DNA from 2 places in the Rhodococcus sp. LMD genome. Region 1 is predicted to be linked to the other one. Evidence: riboswitches for the same ligand, from Rfam matches in the RefSeq annotation. Region 1 holds a riboswitch; the other holds the start of a gene.
The links. A riboswitch is a leader RNA that binds a small molecule or an ion and turns the genes downstream of it on or off. The one in region 1 is predicted to bind thiamine pyrophosphate.
Positions count from the first base shown of each region.

Region 1 (9,241 bases):
CCGCGGCAGCAGTTCCGGCCCGGCCTGGGTGCGGAAATCGCGCACCGAGGTCGCCTCCCCCTGGCGCACCTCCACCAGCCCGGCGTGCGCGAGCCGAGAGAGGGCTTCTCGCACAGCGGGTCTCGACACTCCGAACGCCTCGGCGAGGTGGCGTTCGCTCGGCAGCGACGCCCCGGCGGCGAGGTCGCCGCCGAGCACCCGGGCGGCGATCTGGTCGTACACCTCGCCGGAGGCGGACTTGCGGGCGATCGGCTCGAACATCACGACCCGACCGTAAGCCCCCATCCGGACAGAGGTCAAGTGGTAAGACCAGTTCCCACCACCGTCGGGAGTGGCCGAATGTCACATCGCGTCGGTCAGACCGACGGAATGTCACATTCGGCCGCCCCCCGAGCGGTCAGCTGAAGCCCATCACCTGGTCGCCCCACACCTCGCGCAGTATCTTGTCGGGGTCCGGGACGAGGGTGTCGGTGTTGTCGATCAGGAGGGTCATGCGCTTGTCGGTGTCGTACGGCGCCCAGTGCCGGGATCCGTCCAGGGCGGCCGGCACGCCGTGGTGCGCGAAGGCCAGCCAGCGACGCTGGATCCGGCCCGAGATCGTCGTCGCAGCCTTGCGCCCGCCGAGCCAGAACGTGGGATCGCGATCGAGCGTCCCGAAATTGCCGAAGACGTAGGGCAGTTCGGTGGCATGGCCGGCACCGATCCGTGCCGCCTTGAGCATCGGGGTCGCATGGTCGAACCGGTACACCCACGTCGGCGAGTGGGCGCTGTGCGCGTCGGCGATCCACACCACCGGCATCCGGAACCCCGCGTCCCGCGAAAGAGCCATCGCCCCGGACGTTTTCGTGACATCCGGGTACGCGGAGATGATCTCCGCGATGCGGTCGGGCAGCAACTCCGGGTGGTCCTCGGCGAGGGCGTCGAGCATCGCCTGCACGGAGGCGTCGCTCACCGGCATCAACGGCGACTTCATGAAGCGGAAGATCGACGGCTCGTCCTTGTTGGAGCCGATGATCAGGGGGATCCGGTGCGCGAGCCCCTTCTGGAACGCCGCCACCGGATACTTCGGCACCAGGTCGCGATCGACCACGGGCGCCATCGCGAGCGTGCCGGGGAACTTCGTGGGGATCTCGCCGACGAGCACGTCCCCCGCATCGGTCAGCGCCTCGTGCGGCATGTCCCGCAGCGCCCACACCCGCGCCGGGGTGAGGTCGAGGATCTCGAGGTACCGCTCGGCGACCCGCGCAGCCCGCTCGGACCCGTACGCCGACGTCGCCGGCGGGCTCTGCGCGATGGCCCGGTGGAACAAACCCTCGGCGCGGGGCACGGTCATCAGTGTGGTCAGCGACCCGCCACCCGACGACTCGCCGAACACGGTGACCCGGTCGGGGTCGCCTCCGAACGCGGAGATGCAGTCGCGGACCCACTCGAGCGCGGCGATCTGATCGCGCAGCCCCACATTGGATTCGAAGGTGGTCCCGGCGGTCGAGAACGACGAGAAGTCGAGGAACCCGAGCGCGCCGAGCCGGTAGTTGACCGTCACCACGACGACGTCGCCGCGCTCGGCGAGCAACCGTCCGTCGTAGATCCGCTGACCCGAGTAACCGAGGACGTAGGCGCCGCCGTGGATCCACACCATCACCGGCCGGGGCTCCCCGTCCGGCTCCGGCGCCCAGATGTTCAACGAGAGGCAGTCCTCACCGATCGTCAGCCCCGGATCGATGGGGATCGGGTTGTTGCGTCCCTGCGGCGCGATGGGCCCGAAGCGCCGCGCGTCGAGCACGTCGGTCCACGGCTCCGGCGGTTCGGGGGCGCGGAACCGGAGGTCGCCGGACGCCGGCGCGGCGTACGGGACTCCCTTCCACGTGTAGACGGAGCCGTCGCGGTAGCCGCGTACGTCGCCGTACTTGCAGCCGACGATGAGCGTCTCGGCGTCCACGGTTCCTCCCGAACGAACGGTCTCGGGCCAAGGTACCAACAACAGACAGGTTGCATGCGGAGCCCGGTGGCCCGGGCGGCGGAGGCGGTCTGCGCCGAGTGCTATCGTCGGCTCCGTAGACACGGGGTGCTCCGCACATGCGCGGGGCTGAGATCACACCCGTCGAACCTGATCAGGTAATGCTGACGAAGGGATGTCCTGGCATGACCATGCCTGCCCGCGCGTCGGTCCCGGCAGGGACCGACCGCTTCACCGATCTGCTGTGGGACCGGACCAAGGTCCTGCGCGAGGCCATCGACGACCTCGAGTTCCTGCGCCGCCTCGGCGACGGGACGCTGCCGCTCGACGCGTTCCGCTTCTACATCGAGCAGGACGCCCTGTACCTCGCCGGGTACGCCAAGGCACTCGCCCTGCTCGCGGTGAAGGCCCCGGACCCGGGCACCGCCGCGTTCTGGGCGAACAGCGCGGCCACGGCCGCCACCGAGGAATCCGCCCTGCACCGGGGTCTGCTGACCGGTGGCGTCCTGCCGCCCGCCGAGGACACCCCCGCGCACTCGCCCGCTTGCCTCGGCTACGTCTCCTATCTCACCGCCACCGTCGCCACCGACCCGTATCCGGTGGGCGCCGCCGCGGTACTCCCCTGTTTCTGGATCTACGCCGAGGTCGGCCGCGACCTCGCCGTCCGCGCCGCCGACGTGCTCGCCGCGGATCCCGCCCACCCCTACGCCCAGTGGGTCACCACCTACGACGCGCCCGAGTTCCATGCCGCGGTCGCCGGCGCCCGTGACCTCGTCGACGCCGCGGCGGCAGCCGCCACCGACGCCGAGCGCGACGCCATGGCCGAGGCGTTCACCATCGCCACCCGCTACGAGCTGCTGTTCTGGGACACCGCGCTCAACACCCAGGAGTGGCCGGCCTCATGACCACGCTCCCCCGGCTGCGCCGCCGGTTCACCGTCCTGGCCGCCGTCACCGCCGCGCTGCTGCTCACCGCGTCCTGCGCCGGGAACGGCGACGAGTCCGGCGACACCATCCGATTCGCCCTGGACTGGACGCCGAACACCAACCACACCGGCCTGTACGTCGCCCAGCAGGAGGGCCTGTTCGCCGACGCCGGTCTCGACGTCGAGTTCCTGCCCTACAACAACACCACCCCGGACACCCTCGTCGACGCCGGCAACGCCGAGTTCGGCATCTCCACGCAGGCGCAGGCGACGTTCTCCCGGGCGGCCGGCTCGCGCACCGTCTCGGTGCTCGCGCCGCTGCAGCACTGGGCGACCGGCATCGCCGTCAAGGCGGACCGCGCCGACCTGACCCGGCCCGCGGACCTCGACTCCCGCACCTATGCGGGCTTCGGCGACCCGGGCGACGAGGAGACGCTCGCCCAGGTGATCCGCAACGACGGCGGGCGCGGCGACTTCACCTCGGTCACCCTCGGCACCTCCGCGTACGAGGCCGTGTACTCCGGCACCGCCGACTTCACCGTCTCCTACCTGGCATGGGAGGGCATCGAGGCCGAGCACCGCGGGCTGCCGATGCGCTACTTCCGCTACACCGACTACGGGTTCCCCGACGCCTACGCGATCGTGGTCGACGGCAACGAGGACTGGCTGGCCGAACACCCGGACCAGGCCCGGGCCTTCGTGCAGGCCGTCCAGCGGGGCTACGAGATCGCCGCGCAGGACCCCGACCGCGGCGCTCGCGCGCTGATCGAGGCGAACCCGGGGGCCTTCTCCGACGAGGACCTCGTCTACGAGAGCCAGCGGATGCTGTCGACCGACTACCTGCGCGACGAGAACGGCCGCGTCGGCACCCTCACCCTCGAGCGATGGACCGGGTACTCCCGGTTCCTGTTCGAGAAGGGCCTGCTCTCCGGTCCCGACGGCGCACCGTTGACCACCGAGCCGGACTGGTCGACCTACTTCACCGATGACTACCTCACCCCCTGACCCCACCCGCAATTCCTGGGCGCGGCGCGTGGCCCCGGCCGCGCTGACCGTCGCCGCGCTGGCCCTCGGCTGGCAGCTGTACGTGGCGGTCAGCGGCATCCGCCCGCAGGTGCTGCCCTCCCCCGCCCGGGTCCTCGAGCAGGGGTGGGCGCACCGCACCGACATCGCCGGTCACGCCTGGTCGACGCTGCAGGTCACGCTCGTCGGCTTCGCGGTGTCCCTGGCGGTCGCCTGGGCGCTGGCGATCGTCGTGGACTTCTCGCCGTGGCTGCGCCGGGCCCTGGTGCCGCTGTTCGTGGTGTCGCAGACCCTGCCGATCATCGCGATCGCGCCACTGATGATCATCTGGTTCGGATTCGGGCTGCTGCCGAAGATCCTGGTGATCGCGCTCGCCACGTTCTTCCCCATGGCGATCGGCCTGATCGAGGGCTTCGCGGCCGCGGACCGGGAGGCGGGGGCGCTGCTGCGCAGCATGGGCGCCTCGCGTCGGCAGGAGTTCCGGTACGTGCGGCTCCCGTCGGCGCTGCCCCGATTCTTCACGGCGCTGCGCATCGGGGTCACCTACGCCGTGGTCGGCGCGGTCTTCGCCGAGTACGTCGGCGCCACGTCGGGACTCGGGATCTACATGAGCACCCAGAAGAACTCGTTCCGGACCGATCTGGTACTCGCGGCGGTGCTCGTCACCGCGGTGCTCTCCCTCGCGTTGTACCTGCTCACCTATGCCGCCGAGCGGGTGGTGGCCCCGTGGGCGCTGGCGACGAGGAGCCTGCGGTGAACGCCGTCGCCGTCACCGGCGTGCACAAGGCGTTCGATGGGCGCACCGTCCTCGACGGCGCCGAGTTCGCGGTGGCCGACGGCGAGTTCGTCTCGCTCATCGGCCCGAGCGGCTGCGGCAAGTCCACCCTGTTCGGGCTGGTCGCCGGCCTCGACGTGCCCGACACCGGCGCCGTCACGGTCGCCGGTCGGCCGGCCGCACCGGGACGCGCCGCGCTGATGCCGCAGAAGGATCTGCTGTTCCCGTGGCGCAGCGTGCTCGACAACTGCGCGCTCGGCCTCGAGGTCCAGGGCACGCCCCGCGGTGAGGCGCGGGACCGGGCACGAAAGTTGTTCCCCGCCTTCGGTCTCGCCGGGTTCGAGGAGGCCGCGCCGCGGCAGCTCTCGGGTGGGATGCGGCAGCGTGCGGCACTCGCGCGGACCGTCCTGCAGGGCCGCGACGTGCTGCTGCTGGACGAACCGTTCGGCGCCCTGGATTCGCTGACCCGCACCGAGATGCAGTTGTGGCTGCAGCAGGTGTGGCAGCGCGACCGCTGGACGGTGCTGATGATCACCCACGACGTGCGGGAGGCGCTGCTGCTGTCGGATCGGGTGCTGGTGCTCACGCCCCGCCCGGCGCGGGTGTGCCACGAAGTGTCGGTGCCGCTGCCGCGCCCCCGGGGCCTGGACGCGCTGACGTCTCCGGAGTTCGTGGCGCTCGAAGGCGAACTCGTCGACGTCCTACACAGCACGGGCGCGCGGGGTTCGACACCCCAGGACCCGCGCAGCTCGTCGCTGCGGGACTGACACCGCTCACGAAATATCTAGTGCGAGTTCGAGTTCCGTGAGGGCGTCCTCGAGATGTCCCAGCAGTCGCTGCAGTGCGGGGACGGTGCGGCGGCACCCGACCACGCCGAAGTCGACGGTGTCCGCGGTGTTGGTCAGCGTGATGTTGAGCGCCTGACCGCTGAGCACGACCGACACGGGATAGATGCCGTCGAGCCGGGATCCACCCCGGTACACCGGTTCCCGCGGTCCCGGCACGTTGGAGATGATGAGGTTGAACGGCGGCGGCGCCAGGGCGACCGCGCCCGAGATCGGCGCCAGCGCGAGTCCGGCGATGTTGAGCGCCGACCACACCGTCGCCTGCAGCGGCGTCATCCCGCCGAACAGGGTCTTGCCCTCCGCCATCGAATCGCTGACCGTCGACAGCCGGGTGAGCGGATCCTCGAGATGGGTGCCGAGGTTGCACAGCGTGACCCCGACGCTGTTGCCACCCGAGTCCGACTCGGGGGTGTCCTTCGCGCGCAGCGACACCGGGACCATCGCGATCAACGGGGTCTCCGGCAGCGCCTGCCGCTCGAGGAGATAGGCGCGGATGGCGCCGGCGCACATCGCGACGACGACGTCGTTGCTCGACACGCCGGCCGCGCACCGCACCCGTGTGATGCGTGCGCGGCTCCAGGACTGCGCCGCGAAGCGCCGCGTCCCGTCGATCGGGACGTTGAACATCGATCGCGGGGCCTCGTACGGCAGTGCGACGCGGCGGCCGCCGAGCACGGTCCGCGCGATCCGCAGCGCCACGGGCGCCGCGCCGAGCACGTCGCCGGCCACGGAGCGCACCGTACCGACGGTCGACGTCCGCGCGTGCGTCCCGGATCCGTTCCCGGATCGGGGGCGGGGCGGCAGGTGCCACGGCGCCGGGAAGTCGCGCGCGCTCGGGTCGGTGGTGTAGGTGCGCCGCAACAGCCGCAGCCCCGAGACCCCGTCGAGCAGCGCGTGGTGCATCTTCGTGTAGACGGCGAACCGGCCGTCGGCGAGTCCTTCGATCAGGTACGCCTCCCACAGGGGCCGGTGCCGGTCGAGCAGCCCGCTGTGCAGGCGGGAGACGAGGGTGAACAGCTCGCGGATCCGGCCCGGTGCCGGCAGCGCCGAGTGCCGGACGTGGTACTCGAGGTCGATCTCGTCGTCGACGGTCCACCAGGTGTAGCCGAGGCTCGACACCGGATCGGCCGGTCGCTTGCGGAACAGCTCGTCGACGTGCGCGTCGGCGACGAGCCGGTTGTAGAGGTCGGTGACGTACCCCGGGCCGGCGTCGGGCGGCGGGGTGAACAGTTCCAGCGAACCGAAGTGCATCGGGCGCTCCCGCGACTCGGCGAGCAGGAACATCGAGTCCGTCACCGGCATGTACCCCACGGGGACTGCCCCCTTTCGTCCGCCGTCGCACGCTGGGATGGATCGTACGTCGGTCCCGCGCATGCCGTACCGAATAGATAACAGAAGGGCCCGCGACCTGCGGAAATCACGATGCCCGGTCTCCATCGAGTCACGGTGCTTCGCCCCGGCGGATCGTCGTCGTACTGTCGATCAACCGACCCGGACGAACGTTGCGAAAGCCACGGCGGACGGGCCGCGGAGGACAAGCCGGAGCCGACGAGCGCAGCTCCGCCCGAGCGGACGAGGACGAGGAGGTTCCGGTGACGAGCACCGCGTCGAACCATCCGTCGTTGTCGTATCCGCCCGTACCGCGGCCGGTGCTGCGACGTGAGATCGCCGGGGTGAGCATTCCGTCCCAGGCGCTGACCTTCTCGGTGCGCAGCACCGTCAAGCCGGTCATCGACGCGTGGGCACGCGCCCCGCACCTGCCCTGGCCGACCGGTGTGGTGGACCGCCTCGCGTTTCCCCTCAAGCCGGTCCCCGGCACGCACCGGCATGCGGTGCGGCTGCCGTCCTGCCGCGCCGAGTTCCTCGCCGCGCCGGGCGCCGACGGCTCCACCGCGATCCTGTACCTGCACGGCGGGGCGTTCCTGGTGTGCGGGCTGACCACCCACCGGCAGATGGTCTCGCGCATCTCGTCGGCAGCCGGGGCTCCCGTGCTCAGCGTCGCCTACCGCATGCTGCCGGGGCACCCGATCGAGAGCGCGGTCGAGGACGGCATCGAGGGGCTGCGGTGGCTGATCGCGCACGGCTACCCGGCCGAGCGGATCGTGGTGGCCGGCGACTCGGCGGGTGGATTCCTCACCTTCCAGGTCACGCTCGAGGCGCTGCGGCTGGGCCTCGGCCGTCCGGCCGGCAACGTGGCGCTCTCGCCGCTGACCGACCTCGACACCCGCGGCAAGCTCGCGCATCCCAATTCGTATCGGTGCGCCCTGTTCCCGCGCCGCGCCGTTCCGGCCCTGGCCGACGTGATCGCCCGCATCGACGCCGCCGCCGGCGGGCCTGGTCCTCGCGCGGTGTCCCCGGTCGACGCCGACCTGACCGCCATGCCGCCCACCCTCATCCAGACCGGTTCGGAGGAGATGACGTACGTCGACGCCGAGCTGATGGCCGCGCGTCTCGCGGGCGCGGGTGTGCACTGCGAACTGCAGGTGTGGGAGCGGCAGGTGCACGTGTTCCAGGCCGCGGCGGGCATCGTGCCCGAGGCGGGACGGGCCGTCGCGTCGATCGGGGTGTTCGTCCGCAGCCTGCGCTGACGGGTCGGCTGCCCGCAGCCTGCGCCGACGGCGGCCCGGGCGGCCGGATGTTCCGGGCCCGCCACCGAGTGATGCTGCCCGCCCGGCGACTGTCGGTCCCCCCGGCTAGTGTCGTCACACGGTCCCGCGACAGCGGAAAAGGGGGTGGATCGTGACCGACACCGAGAGCCGATTCGACCGCGACGTCGACCGGTCCTGGAACGAGTTCCGGGCACGTCTCGCCGACCACGTGGCGGCGATGAGCGACGGCGACGGGCTGGTCCTCGAGCCACTCGTCGAGGAGGACACCGGCCCGGCCGGACCGTGCGTGCAGTTCTACGCGTGGGGTGAGGGCCAGGTTCGGTGCGAGGTGCCGTCCAATGCCCACCTCGACTCCGATCGTCGTCTCGGCCCGGGCGACGAGGCGTTGCTCGCCGAGCTCGGCTGGCGCGCACCTTCCCGGGGACCCGACGACCCGGAGGACGGCGGGTCGCCCGCCTACTGGATGGACCGGCCCGCGGCGTGGGCGGACCAGCTCGCGGCCGTCGCGGTGACGGCGCTGCGCCGGGTGTGGGGGGTGCCGCATCCGCTGTTCCTGCGCACCGAGACGTTCGGCACCGGCCGGGCCGACTTCGAGCTGCCCCCGCCGGCCGAGGAGATCCCGCCGCAGGCTGCGCTCCCCCTCGCCGTCGAGACGGCGGGCGAGGAGCACGTACGCGAGCTGATCGAGTCGACACTGCGCGAGCGGATCGGCGACGTCCCGCTGTGGGACGAGGACGGCGACCTGGCGTTGCGGGTCGCGGGGATGGTCGTGTTCGTCGGTGTCGGACCGCACGAGCGCACCGTCGACGTGTTCGCCCCGATCGTCCACCAGATCACCGGACGCACCCGCGCCGCCGAGGTCGTCGCCGACCTCAACCGGCGGTGGCCGCACCTGAAGTTCGTGCTGGTCGAGGACCGGGTGGCGGTGGCGGCACACCTGCCCGCGTCGCCGTTCGTGCCGGCCCACCTGCTGGCCACGCTCGACCTGGTCGCGCAGTTCCTCGAGGGACTGGACGAGGGGTTCGGCACCCGTCTCGGCGGCGAGCTGCTGCACGAGATCGACCACGACGGTGTGCCGCCGCCCGCGGACGAGCTGCCGCCGTGGAC
Region 1 is NZ_CM148557.1:1,792,630-1,801,870, reverse strand. It holds gene ACWPQI_RS08440 (FadR/GntR family transcriptional regulator) at 1-261, opposite strand, end outside; gene ACWPQI_RS08435 (carboxylesterase/lipase family protein) at 398-1,939, opposite strand; TPP riboswitch at 2,052-2,150, shown strand; gene ACWPQI_RS08430 (TenA family protein) at 2,143-2,862, shown strand; gene ACWPQI_RS08425 (ABC transporter substrate-binding protein) at 2,859-3,887, shown strand; gene ACWPQI_RS08420 (ABC transporter permease) at 3,868-4,662, shown strand; gene ACWPQI_RS08415 (ABC transporter ATP-binding protein) at 4,659-5,447, shown strand; gene ACWPQI_RS08410 (WS/DGAT/MGAT family O-acyltransferase) at 5,454-6,827, opposite strand; gene ACWPQI_RS08405 (alpha/beta hydrolase) at 7,118-8,113, shown strand; gene ACWPQI_RS08400 (T3SS (YopN, CesT) and YbjN peptide-binding chaperone 1) at 8,265-9,241, shown strand, end outside.

Region 2 (9,241 bases), 2.7 Mb from region 1:
ATCTCGAGAGCAGCCCGCCGGCGCCGGCGGCCCACGAATCGGTACCGGCGACCGGGGCGGCCACCGGGTCCCGTCCACGTCCCGGCGCGACGATCGTTCCCGATGCCCTGCGCGGACGGACGAACGGTGACGTGTTCGCGACCCCGCACGCCCGCCGCCTGGCGGACGAGTTGTCGATCGACCTGGCCCGTGTGACGGGGACCGGCCGGGAGGGCCGGATCTCCGTTGCCGACATCCACGACTCGATCCGTGCGGCCGGTGGAACCGTCGCACCACCGCCGTCGCCGACGCGGTCGGGTGTACCGGGACGTTCCTTCGAGGACGACACCGCCGTCCCGGCCACCCCCGTGGCCCGACGTCTGGCCGCGTCCCTCGGGATCAATCTGCACGACTGCCGCGCCACCGGTTCACGTGGTCGGGTGTGTGAGGCCGACGTCCGCGAGGCCGAGCGCCGGTTCCGGCTGCAACCGGAAGTCGTCGCCGCGCCCGAACCCGTCGCGGAGGCGGCGTTCGAGACGATTCCGTTCACCGCGATGCGCAAGGCGATCGGGCAGCGGTTGCAGGAGTCGAAGCGCAGCGCCCCGCACTTCCGGCTCACCGCGGACCTGCAGATCGACGATCTTCTTGCCTTGCGGACGAAGATCAATGCGACCGTGCCGGCCGTCAAGCTGTCGGTCAACGATTTCGTCCTCAAGGCGTGTGCCGCGGCGCTGCGGAAGGTGCCCGATGTCAACGTTCAGTTCGACGAGGCGACACAGTCGGTGCTGCGCTACGCGAGTGCCGACATCTCGGTGGCTGTCGCACTGCCGTCGGGTCTGATCACCCCGATCGTGCGCGGGGCCGATGGCAAGACTCTCGCCGAGATCTCCGGGGAGGTGCAGTCGCTGGTGACCAAGGCCAAGACCGGGAAACTGACGGCCGACGAGTTCCAGGGCGGCACTTTCACGGTGTCCAATCTCGGCATGTTCGGTGTGCGGGAATTCGACGCGATCATCAACCCACCGCAGGGCGCCATCCTCGCAGTCGGTGCCGGACAGGAGCGTCCCGTCGTCGTCGACGGTCAGGTCGTTGCGCGCACGATGCTCACCGTCACGCTCTCGTGCGACCACCGGGTGATCGACGGCGCGCTCGGCGCCACCTTCCTGCGAGAACTCCGGCGTTTCGTCGAGTCACCCGCGCTGATGCTCGTCTGAGAGGTACACCATGACAGAGAAATACGACGTCATCGTCGTCGGGAGCGGGCCGGGTGGCTATGTCGCCGCCATCCGCGCCGCGCAGCACGGTCTGCGCACCGCCGTCGTCGAGCGGGACCGGCTCGGGGGGATCTGCCTGAACTGGGGGTGCATCCCTACCAAGGCGTTGCTGCACGGTGCCGATGTCGCCCACACGCTGGCGAACCTTCGGCCGCTCGGATTCAGCGCGAGCGGTGTGGAATTCGACATGGCACGCCTCGTCGAGTTCAGCCGGTCGGTGTCCGGGCGACTGTCCGACGGCATCGGCTACCTGATGAAGAAGAACGGCATCGACGTCGTCCGGGGGTCGGCGCGGCTGCTCGACAAAGGCGTCGTCGCCGTGACGGCCGCGGACGAGTCGGTGTCCGAGTACCGGGCCGACCACATCATCCTGGCCACCGGAGCCCGGCCGCGATCGGTACCCGGTGTCGTCCCCGACGGCGACCGGGTCTGGACATACTTCGATGCCCTGGTCCCGTCGGAGCTTCCGAAGTCCTTGCTGGTCATCGGCTCCGGCGCCATCGGCGTCGAATTCGCGAGTCTGTACAACGATCTCGGCACCGACGTCACCCTCGTCGAGGTGGCTCCGCAGATCATGCCGGTCGAGGATGCCGCCGTCGCGGGCCACGTACGGCGGCAGTTCGAGAAGCGAGGCATCAGGATTCACACCGGCGCCTCGGTGTCCGAACTGACGGTCGGCACGAACGCCGTCACCGTGGCCGTCCGGTCGGCCGACGGAACGATCGACGAGTCGACCGTAGACAGGGTTCTCGTTGCGGCCGGAATCCAGGGCAACGTCGAGGACCTCGGCCTCGAGGAACTCGGCGTCGAGGTCGAACGCGGATTCGTCACCACCGACCAGTGGTGTCGCACCACCGCGTTCGGCGTGTACGCGATCGGTGACGTGGCGGGCGCACCCTGCCTCGCCCACAAGGCAAGCCACGAGGCCGTGCTGTGTGTGGACAAGCTCGCCGGTGCGGATCACGTCCGGCCGTTGGACCGCGACTACGTTCCGGGCTGTACCTATGCGAGGCCGCAGGTCGCCAGCCTCGGTCTCACCGAAGAACGAGCGCGTGCGACCGGCCGCCGCCTCCAGATCGGGCAGTTCGACCTGCAGGCGTCCGGGAAGGCGCTCGCGATCGGTGAAGCCGACGGGTTCGTGAAGACGATCTTCGACGCCGACAGCGGCGAACTCCTCGGTGCCCACATGGTCGGCCCGGATGTCACCGAGCAGATCCAAGGATTCGGTATCGCTCGATCCCTGGAGGCGACCGCCGACGATCTCGCCGAGGTCGTCTTCGCGCACCCGACACTGTCGGAGGCGATGCACGAATCGGTTCTGGCCGCACTGGGCCGCCCGATCAACATGTAGCAAGTCCCGCCGAACCGCGGGCCCGCGTGGGACCGTGGTTCGGCGGGAACCCCACGCCCAGGAATCGAACGAAACGTGAATCCCACCCCTGGAACATCACCCGAGGCGCCGGCCCGGTCGGGCCGCACATTGCTTCGACTGGAGGTCCGCAACGCGCAGACCCCCATCGAACGCAAGCCGAACTGGATCAAGGCGCGCGTCAAGACGAGTCCTGCGTATGCCGAACTCGAGAGTCTGGTCGAACGCGAAGGGCTGCACACGGTGTGTGCGGAAGCCGGCTGCCCCAACATCTTCGAATGCTGGGCAGACCGCGAAGCCACGTTCCTGATCGGCGGGCGGCAGTGCACGCGCCGCTGCGACTTCTGTCAGATCGACACCGGCAGACCCACCGACCTCGACCGGGACGAGCCCCGCCGCGTCGCCGAGTCCGTGCACGCGATGGGACTTCGGTACTCCACCATCACCGGGGTCGCCCGCGACGACCTGCCCGACGGCGGCGCCTGGCTCTACGCCGAAACCGTCCGGCAGATCCACGCCCTCAACCCCGGCACCGGCGTCGAGAACCTCGTCCCCGACTTCGGCGGAAAGCCCGACCTGCTGGCCGAGGTGTTCGACTCCCGGCCCGAGGTGCTCGCCCACAACCTCGAGACCGTGCCGCGGCTCTTCAAGCGGATCCGCCCCGCGTTTCGCTACGAACGCTCGCTCGGTGTGCTCGCCGCCGCCCGCGACTTCGGCCTGATCACCAAATCGAACCTGATCCTCGGTCTGGGCGAGACCCCACAGGAAGTGCATCAGGCGATGATCGACCTGCACGATGCCGGCTGCGACATCCTCACCATCACCCAGTATCTGCGTCCCTCGCCGCGGCACCACCCAGTCGAGCGGTGGGTCGCGCCGGAAGAATTCGTCGAGCACGCGAAGGCCGCCGAGGAGATCGGTTTCGCCGGCGTCCTGGCGGGGCCGCTCGTGCGTTCCTCCTACCGCGCCGGCCGCCTCTACGCCGACGCCATGGCCCACCACCGCCGTCCACTCGCGGCTGCTCTCAGCCGTCTCGCCGCAGCGCACCCGCCAGGAGAGTGACCACATGAGTTCCGCCGTCGAAGACGACCGCATCGTCGAGTTCGCCCGCCGCTGGCTGCCCTACGGGGGCGGAAGTCCCGGAGACCTTCTCGTCGAATTCGGTATGACCCCCGCGGGATATCTGACCCGGCTGGGTGAGATCCTCGACAGCCCCGCCGCCATACGGCTGCACCCCCGACTGCGCGCGGACCTGCGCAACTTCGTCGCTGCGCGCACCGTCGCCTCGCGCGCCGCCGAATCAGCGCCGACCCGGAGGGACGATGTTCCGAGAGAAGCCCGGTCCGCCCCGCTGTGAGTCCCGGGGAGCAGGGCGCGCGTGCCGCTCCTACCCGGATTCGTCGACGCGGAGACGGCGGGAGCTCCGAGCGAGATCTGCACAGGCGGATCTCACCTGACCACACGAACTTCGACACCGTCAGCGAACCGGTACGGCTGGGGCGTCAGCACGGGACCGAGGCTCTTACGCAGGCGGGAGACCTCGGCACGGACGGCAACGATGTGGTCCCGGTCGCCGAACAGGGCCTCGCTCAACGACGCGGCATCGATACCGGCCGACCGGGTACGTGCCAATACCCGCAGAATCTGCGCGTGCCGCGGTGACAGGGCGCGCGTCCATTCCGTCTCCCCCCGCACCGTCGCCCGCGGAGCCGCTCCCAGGTCGAGTTCGAGTTCGACGGCCGCCCGTTCCGCTCGGCGCCGCACCAGCCATGCGTCACCGAGCGGTTCGGGCACGCAGAGTCCGAGACCGGGCACGAGCAGCGGCCGGTCGCCGCCCGGCGGTGCCAGTCGTTCGGGAACGCCGATTCCGCTGGCTGCCACGACCCAGCCGTGACCGTCCACGACGACGGCAGGCCCACACGTCGCTGCGAGCACCGGTGCCGCATCGGCACGGAGCCTGTCGAGGTGGGCGGCATGCTCGCGCCAGAGCATCGACTCGGCCAATCGCACAGCCGTCTGCACGAGGGCCACGGTGGCCGGATGCACCGACATCGCGGACCCGCTGATGTCCAGTACCCCGAGTACCTCGCCGGAGCGTGGATCGTGGACCGGTGACCCCGTACACGACCAGCCGTAGTGGGACCGCGCGTAGTGTTCGGCCGAGAAGAGCTGCACCGGAGCGTCCTCGACCAGCGACGTGCCGACCGAATTGGTGCCCACCGACTTCTCCGACCACCGGGCGCCCTCCACGAATCCGAGGACGTCGGCTTCCCTCTGCACGTCGCGTGCACCCTCTCGCCACAACACCACCCCGTCCGAGTCTGCGACGACCACGATGAAGTTCGCGTCGCTCGCCACCTCGGTCAGGGTGCCGCGTAGCTCGGGCAGAACCGATCTCAGGGCACTTCGTGCACGGCGCGCCTCGAGTTCGGAAGTGTCCGCGAGTACGACGTCCTCACACCGGGCGGGACTGACACCGTCTGCCCGAAGACGCGACCACGACCGGGCGACGACGTCGCGCGGCGGCACCGGCGGCGTCCGACCGGACATCACCGCGTCGTGGACGTCGCTCAGCAATCGGGCGCGGCGCGACAAGTCTTCACCGGAACCGGAAGCGAGCAACCGTTGGCGCGCCGAACTGGCCTTACTCACGCCGTCCAGCCTACCGTCAGGAGTGTGAGCCACACCATGGCCCCTGCCGTCTGCGGCCGTCACGAATGCGGAATTCGTCGACGATCTCGCACACTCGCCGAGAAGTGGGTCGACCGGCACACTGCCTGAGCAAGATCGTTCCGCACGAACGCTTTCGGGCCCCACGCACGCCACCACAGGTCGACACACCCGCGGGAAGCGGACCGCACCGTGTACGGCGTGGCCCCGGCCGGCTCGCCACCGAACCCGTCCATCTCCCGCGGCCCCACCGAGCCGCCGAACGACGTCGACGCCTTATGATCCTCTCGACACGGGGTGCCCTGGAGGAGGGCTGAGATCACACTCGTCGAACCTGCTCTAGTTCGTACTAGCGAAGGGATGTCCGAACGACGATGTCTGCTTGTCCACCGCCGCGAGTGTTGTCCGTTGCCGGTTCGGATTCCGGAGGACAGGCAGCGCTTCTTCTGGACCATGTTCAGGCGACCCACTGCCGCCGGATCGTCCTCGTGCCGGGCGGGGATCCTTCGCAGCCTGCCGAGTTGTCCGATGTGACATCGAAGTTCGACGTGCAGGCACAGCCGGGGTAGTCTTGCGACGGACTCGACACGGGGTGCCGGAAACGGCTGAGAGACAGACCCGTCGAACCTGATCTCGATCATGCGAGCGAAGGGATGCCGAGCCGGCGCGGCCGTGTGGTCCGTCGCTGCGGTGAACCCCTTCCCACCGAAGGGAAAGAACAGACAATGCTCCTGCAGAACCAGACTGTCCTCGTCACCGGCGCCGGGCGCGGTCTCGGTCGCCACCTCGCGCAGGCGTTCGCCGACGAGGGCGCCGCCGTCGTGGTCAACTACCGCAACAGCAGCGACGCCGCCCACGCCCTCGCCGAGAAGATCGGCCCGGACCGTGCGATCGCCCTGCCCGCCGACGTGACCGACGCCGCGCAGGTAGACGTCCTGTTCACGCAGGCCCGGAAACAGTTCGGCCGGCCGGTCACCACCGTGGTCAACAACGCGCTGCCCGACTTCTCCTTCAACGGCGACGCGCGCCGCAGAGCCGACGAGATCGGCTACGGCGACTTCGCCGCTCAACTCGACGGCATCGTCGGCGGCGCTGTCAACACGATCCAGGCGGCCCTGCCCGGCATGCGCGAGGCCGGCGGCGGCACCGTCATCAACATCGGCACCAACCTGTTCCAGAACCCGGTGGTGCCGTATCACGACTACACCGCCGCCAAGGCGGCACTGCTGTCGCTGACCCGCACGTTCGCGGCAGACCTCGGGCCCGAAGGCATCCGCGTGAACATGGTCTCCGGCGGGCTGCTGCGCACCACCGACGCATCGGCAGCGACCCCCGAGGAAGTATTCGACCTGATCGCCGCCTCCACGCCCCTGCGGAAGGTCACCACCCCGGCGGACGTCGCCGCCGCCGTCCTGTTCTTCGCTTCCGACTGGTCGCGAGCAGTGACCGGCCAGAACCTGGTGGTCGACGGTGGACTGGTGATGAACTGATGCCGGAGCCCCGCACCCTCCATCTGAACGCCTTTCTCCACGGTGTCGGCCACCATTCGGCGGCCTGGCGGCATCCATCGTCCGCGGCGGAGCGAATCGGCGACATCGCCTACTACGAGGAACTCGCGCGGACCGCCGAACGCGGCTGCCTCGATGCGGTGTTCTTCGCCGACGGACACTGCGTGAACCCGGGCTACACGGCCGGGACCACGTGGTTTCTCGAACCCCTGACCGCGCTGTCCGCCATGGCGCGCAGGACGAATCGCATCGGGCTGGTCACCACGGTGTCCGCGAGCTTCCATACACCGTTCCATGCGGCGCGGATGCTCGCCTCGCTGGACCACATCAGCGGTGGACGGGCCGGGGTGAACATTGTGACCTCGATGTTCGACGCGGAGGCGCGCAACCACGGGTTCGACGCGCTGCCGGACCATGCTGAGCGTTACGGCCGCGCCGAGGAGTTCATCGAGGTGCTGACTGCGCTGTGGGACTCGTGGGACGAAGCCGGCATCCTCGTCGATCGCGCGGCCGGTCGATACCTCGACGCCGATGCCATCCGTCGGATCGACCATCGCGGTCAGCACTTCCGCGTCGACGGGCCGCTCACCGTGCCGCGTTGTCCGCAGGGGCGTCCGGTGCTGTTCCAAGCGGGCGCGTCGGAGACCGGACGCAACCTCGCAGCGCGGCACGCCGAAGCGGTGTACTCGGTGTCGTGGGATTCGGCCGCGGCGCTCGACTTCGCCACCGATCTGCGTGGCCGCGCTGCCGCCGCCGGACGAGATCCCGCGTCGATTGCGATATTGCCGGGCCTCGTCCCCTACGTCGGTCGCACCGAGGACGAGGCCCGGGCGAAGAAGGCGACCCTGGACGCGTTGCTCGACATCGACGCTGCGCTCGCCCAGCTCGGTGTCTTCACCGGTCAGGACTACACGGGCCACGATCTCGACGCGCCGGTGGACGACCTGCCGTCCCTCGATCAGTTCTCCGGCCCGCAGGGCCGCTACGCGACGGTACAACGGATCATCGAAACGCACCGGCCCACTCTGCGTGAACTGCTCGGCTACCTCGCGGCCGGAGGAGGACATGCGACGATGATCGGCACGCCCGAGGCGATCGCGGATGGGATCGAGGAGTGGTTCGTCGCCGGCGCCTGCGACGGATTCAACCTGATGTGTCCGGCGTATCCGGATTCGCTGGACGACTTCGTCGACCTCGTCGTCCCGGAACTGCAACGCCGCGGCCTGTTTCGCACCGCATACCCCGGGGCCACCTTGCGCGACAGTCTGGGACTGTGGTCCTTCGCGTGAAGGCACCCGGGTGACGGCGCCGCTCGGGTAGTGCACAGCGCGGTCAGGGGTCCTGCTCGTCGAGCACCCGCCCGACGAAGCCACCGAGTCGAGTCCCGAGCCGGCGGATCCGAGTCTCGGTGGGCAGTGCTCGATCGGGCTGATTGCCGGGCAGAGGCGCCAGCTCCCGCACATACAGTGAGCATGCGAAGTTGCTGCACATGTAGGTTCCGATGCTGTTTCCGGCCTTGCCGCCGGCGCCGGCCTTGCGCGCCGTGAACAGCGACGTTCCGCCGGTGCGGTGAACGGCGTGGCAGAGGGTGCACATCGTGCTGCGCCTTCGGGACCCGTCGGTGTCGGCCTGGCGCAACTCGATTCCGACCACCCGCTCGGCGTGCCGGGCGATCAGGTACGCGCGAAGCGGAGCTCGGGGGTCCGTCCAGCCGAGGAAGTCGAGTTCCGCCCAGCGCACCGTGTCGAAGTCGGGTGGGAACGTCACCGTCCTGATCCTGCTGCGCGAGCTGTTGACGAACGACCCGAGGATGTCGTCGCGGGACAGTGCCTGCATCACCATTTTTCCTTCCACGTCTGATTCATGAAACGCGTGGAGTATAAACTCGCCGGCATGGGTCGCCACAAGGATGTCGAGCGTCGGCGCGCACTCCTCGAGGGCTGCTGCTCCTACGCCGAGGAGCACGGGCTGTTCGGTCTCACTCTGCGTCCGCTGGCCGACCGGCTCGATACGTCGACCCGAAATCTCCTCCACCACTTCGGCAGTCGTGAGAGCCTGATCGCCGAGATCGTCGACCGCACCCTGGTGACCCATCTGGCCGCCTCGCGGGAGCTGCTCCTGCGGATCCGTGATCTCCCGGCGGGCGAGTCGTCGCCGTCGGTGACTGCCGCCCACGTGACCGCCGTGATCTCGCAGGGGCTCGAGCTGGCCTGGGCGGAAGCGCACACGCCGGATGGGCGCCGGCGAACCGCCATGTTCTTCGAGATCTATACCGCGGCGACGCGGGATCCCGAGCTGCAGCAGACATTCCTCGTCCCGGTGGTGACCGAATGGCTCGACCCCATGGCCGCGGCGATCGAGGCTGCGGGCGCGGCACCGGGCGCGGCCCGGTCCGTCGCCTCGCGCATCCTCGCGGTCCATCGAGGTCTTCTCCTCGAGGA
Region 2 is NZ_CM148557.1:4,537,037-4,546,277, reverse strand. It holds gene ACWPQI_RS20695 (2-oxo acid dehydrogenase subunit E2) at 1-1,193, shown strand, start outside; gene lpdA (dihydrolipoyl dehydrogenase) at 1,204-2,604, shown strand; gene lipA (lipoyl synthase) at 2,680-3,684, shown strand; gene ACWPQI_RS20680 (DUF3263 domain-containing protein) at 3,689-3,979, shown strand; gene ACWPQI_RS20675 (GAF domain-containing protein) at 4,072-5,199, opposite strand; TPP riboswitch at 5,576-5,670, shown strand; TPP riboswitch at 5,871-5,963, shown strand; gene ACWPQI_RS20670 (3-oxoacyl-ACP reductase) at 6,018-6,782, shown strand; gene ACWPQI_RS20665 (LLM class flavin-dependent oxidoreductase) at 6,782-8,089, shown strand; gene ACWPQI_RS20660 (FBP domain-containing protein) at 8,133-8,636, opposite strand; gene ACWPQI_RS20655 (TetR family transcriptional regulator) at 8,664-9,241, shown strand, end outside.
Region 2: another riboswitch for thiamine pyrophosphate. It lies ahead of ACWPQI_RS20670 (3-oxoacyl-ACP reductase); the one in region 1 lies ahead of ACWPQI_RS08430 (TenA family protein).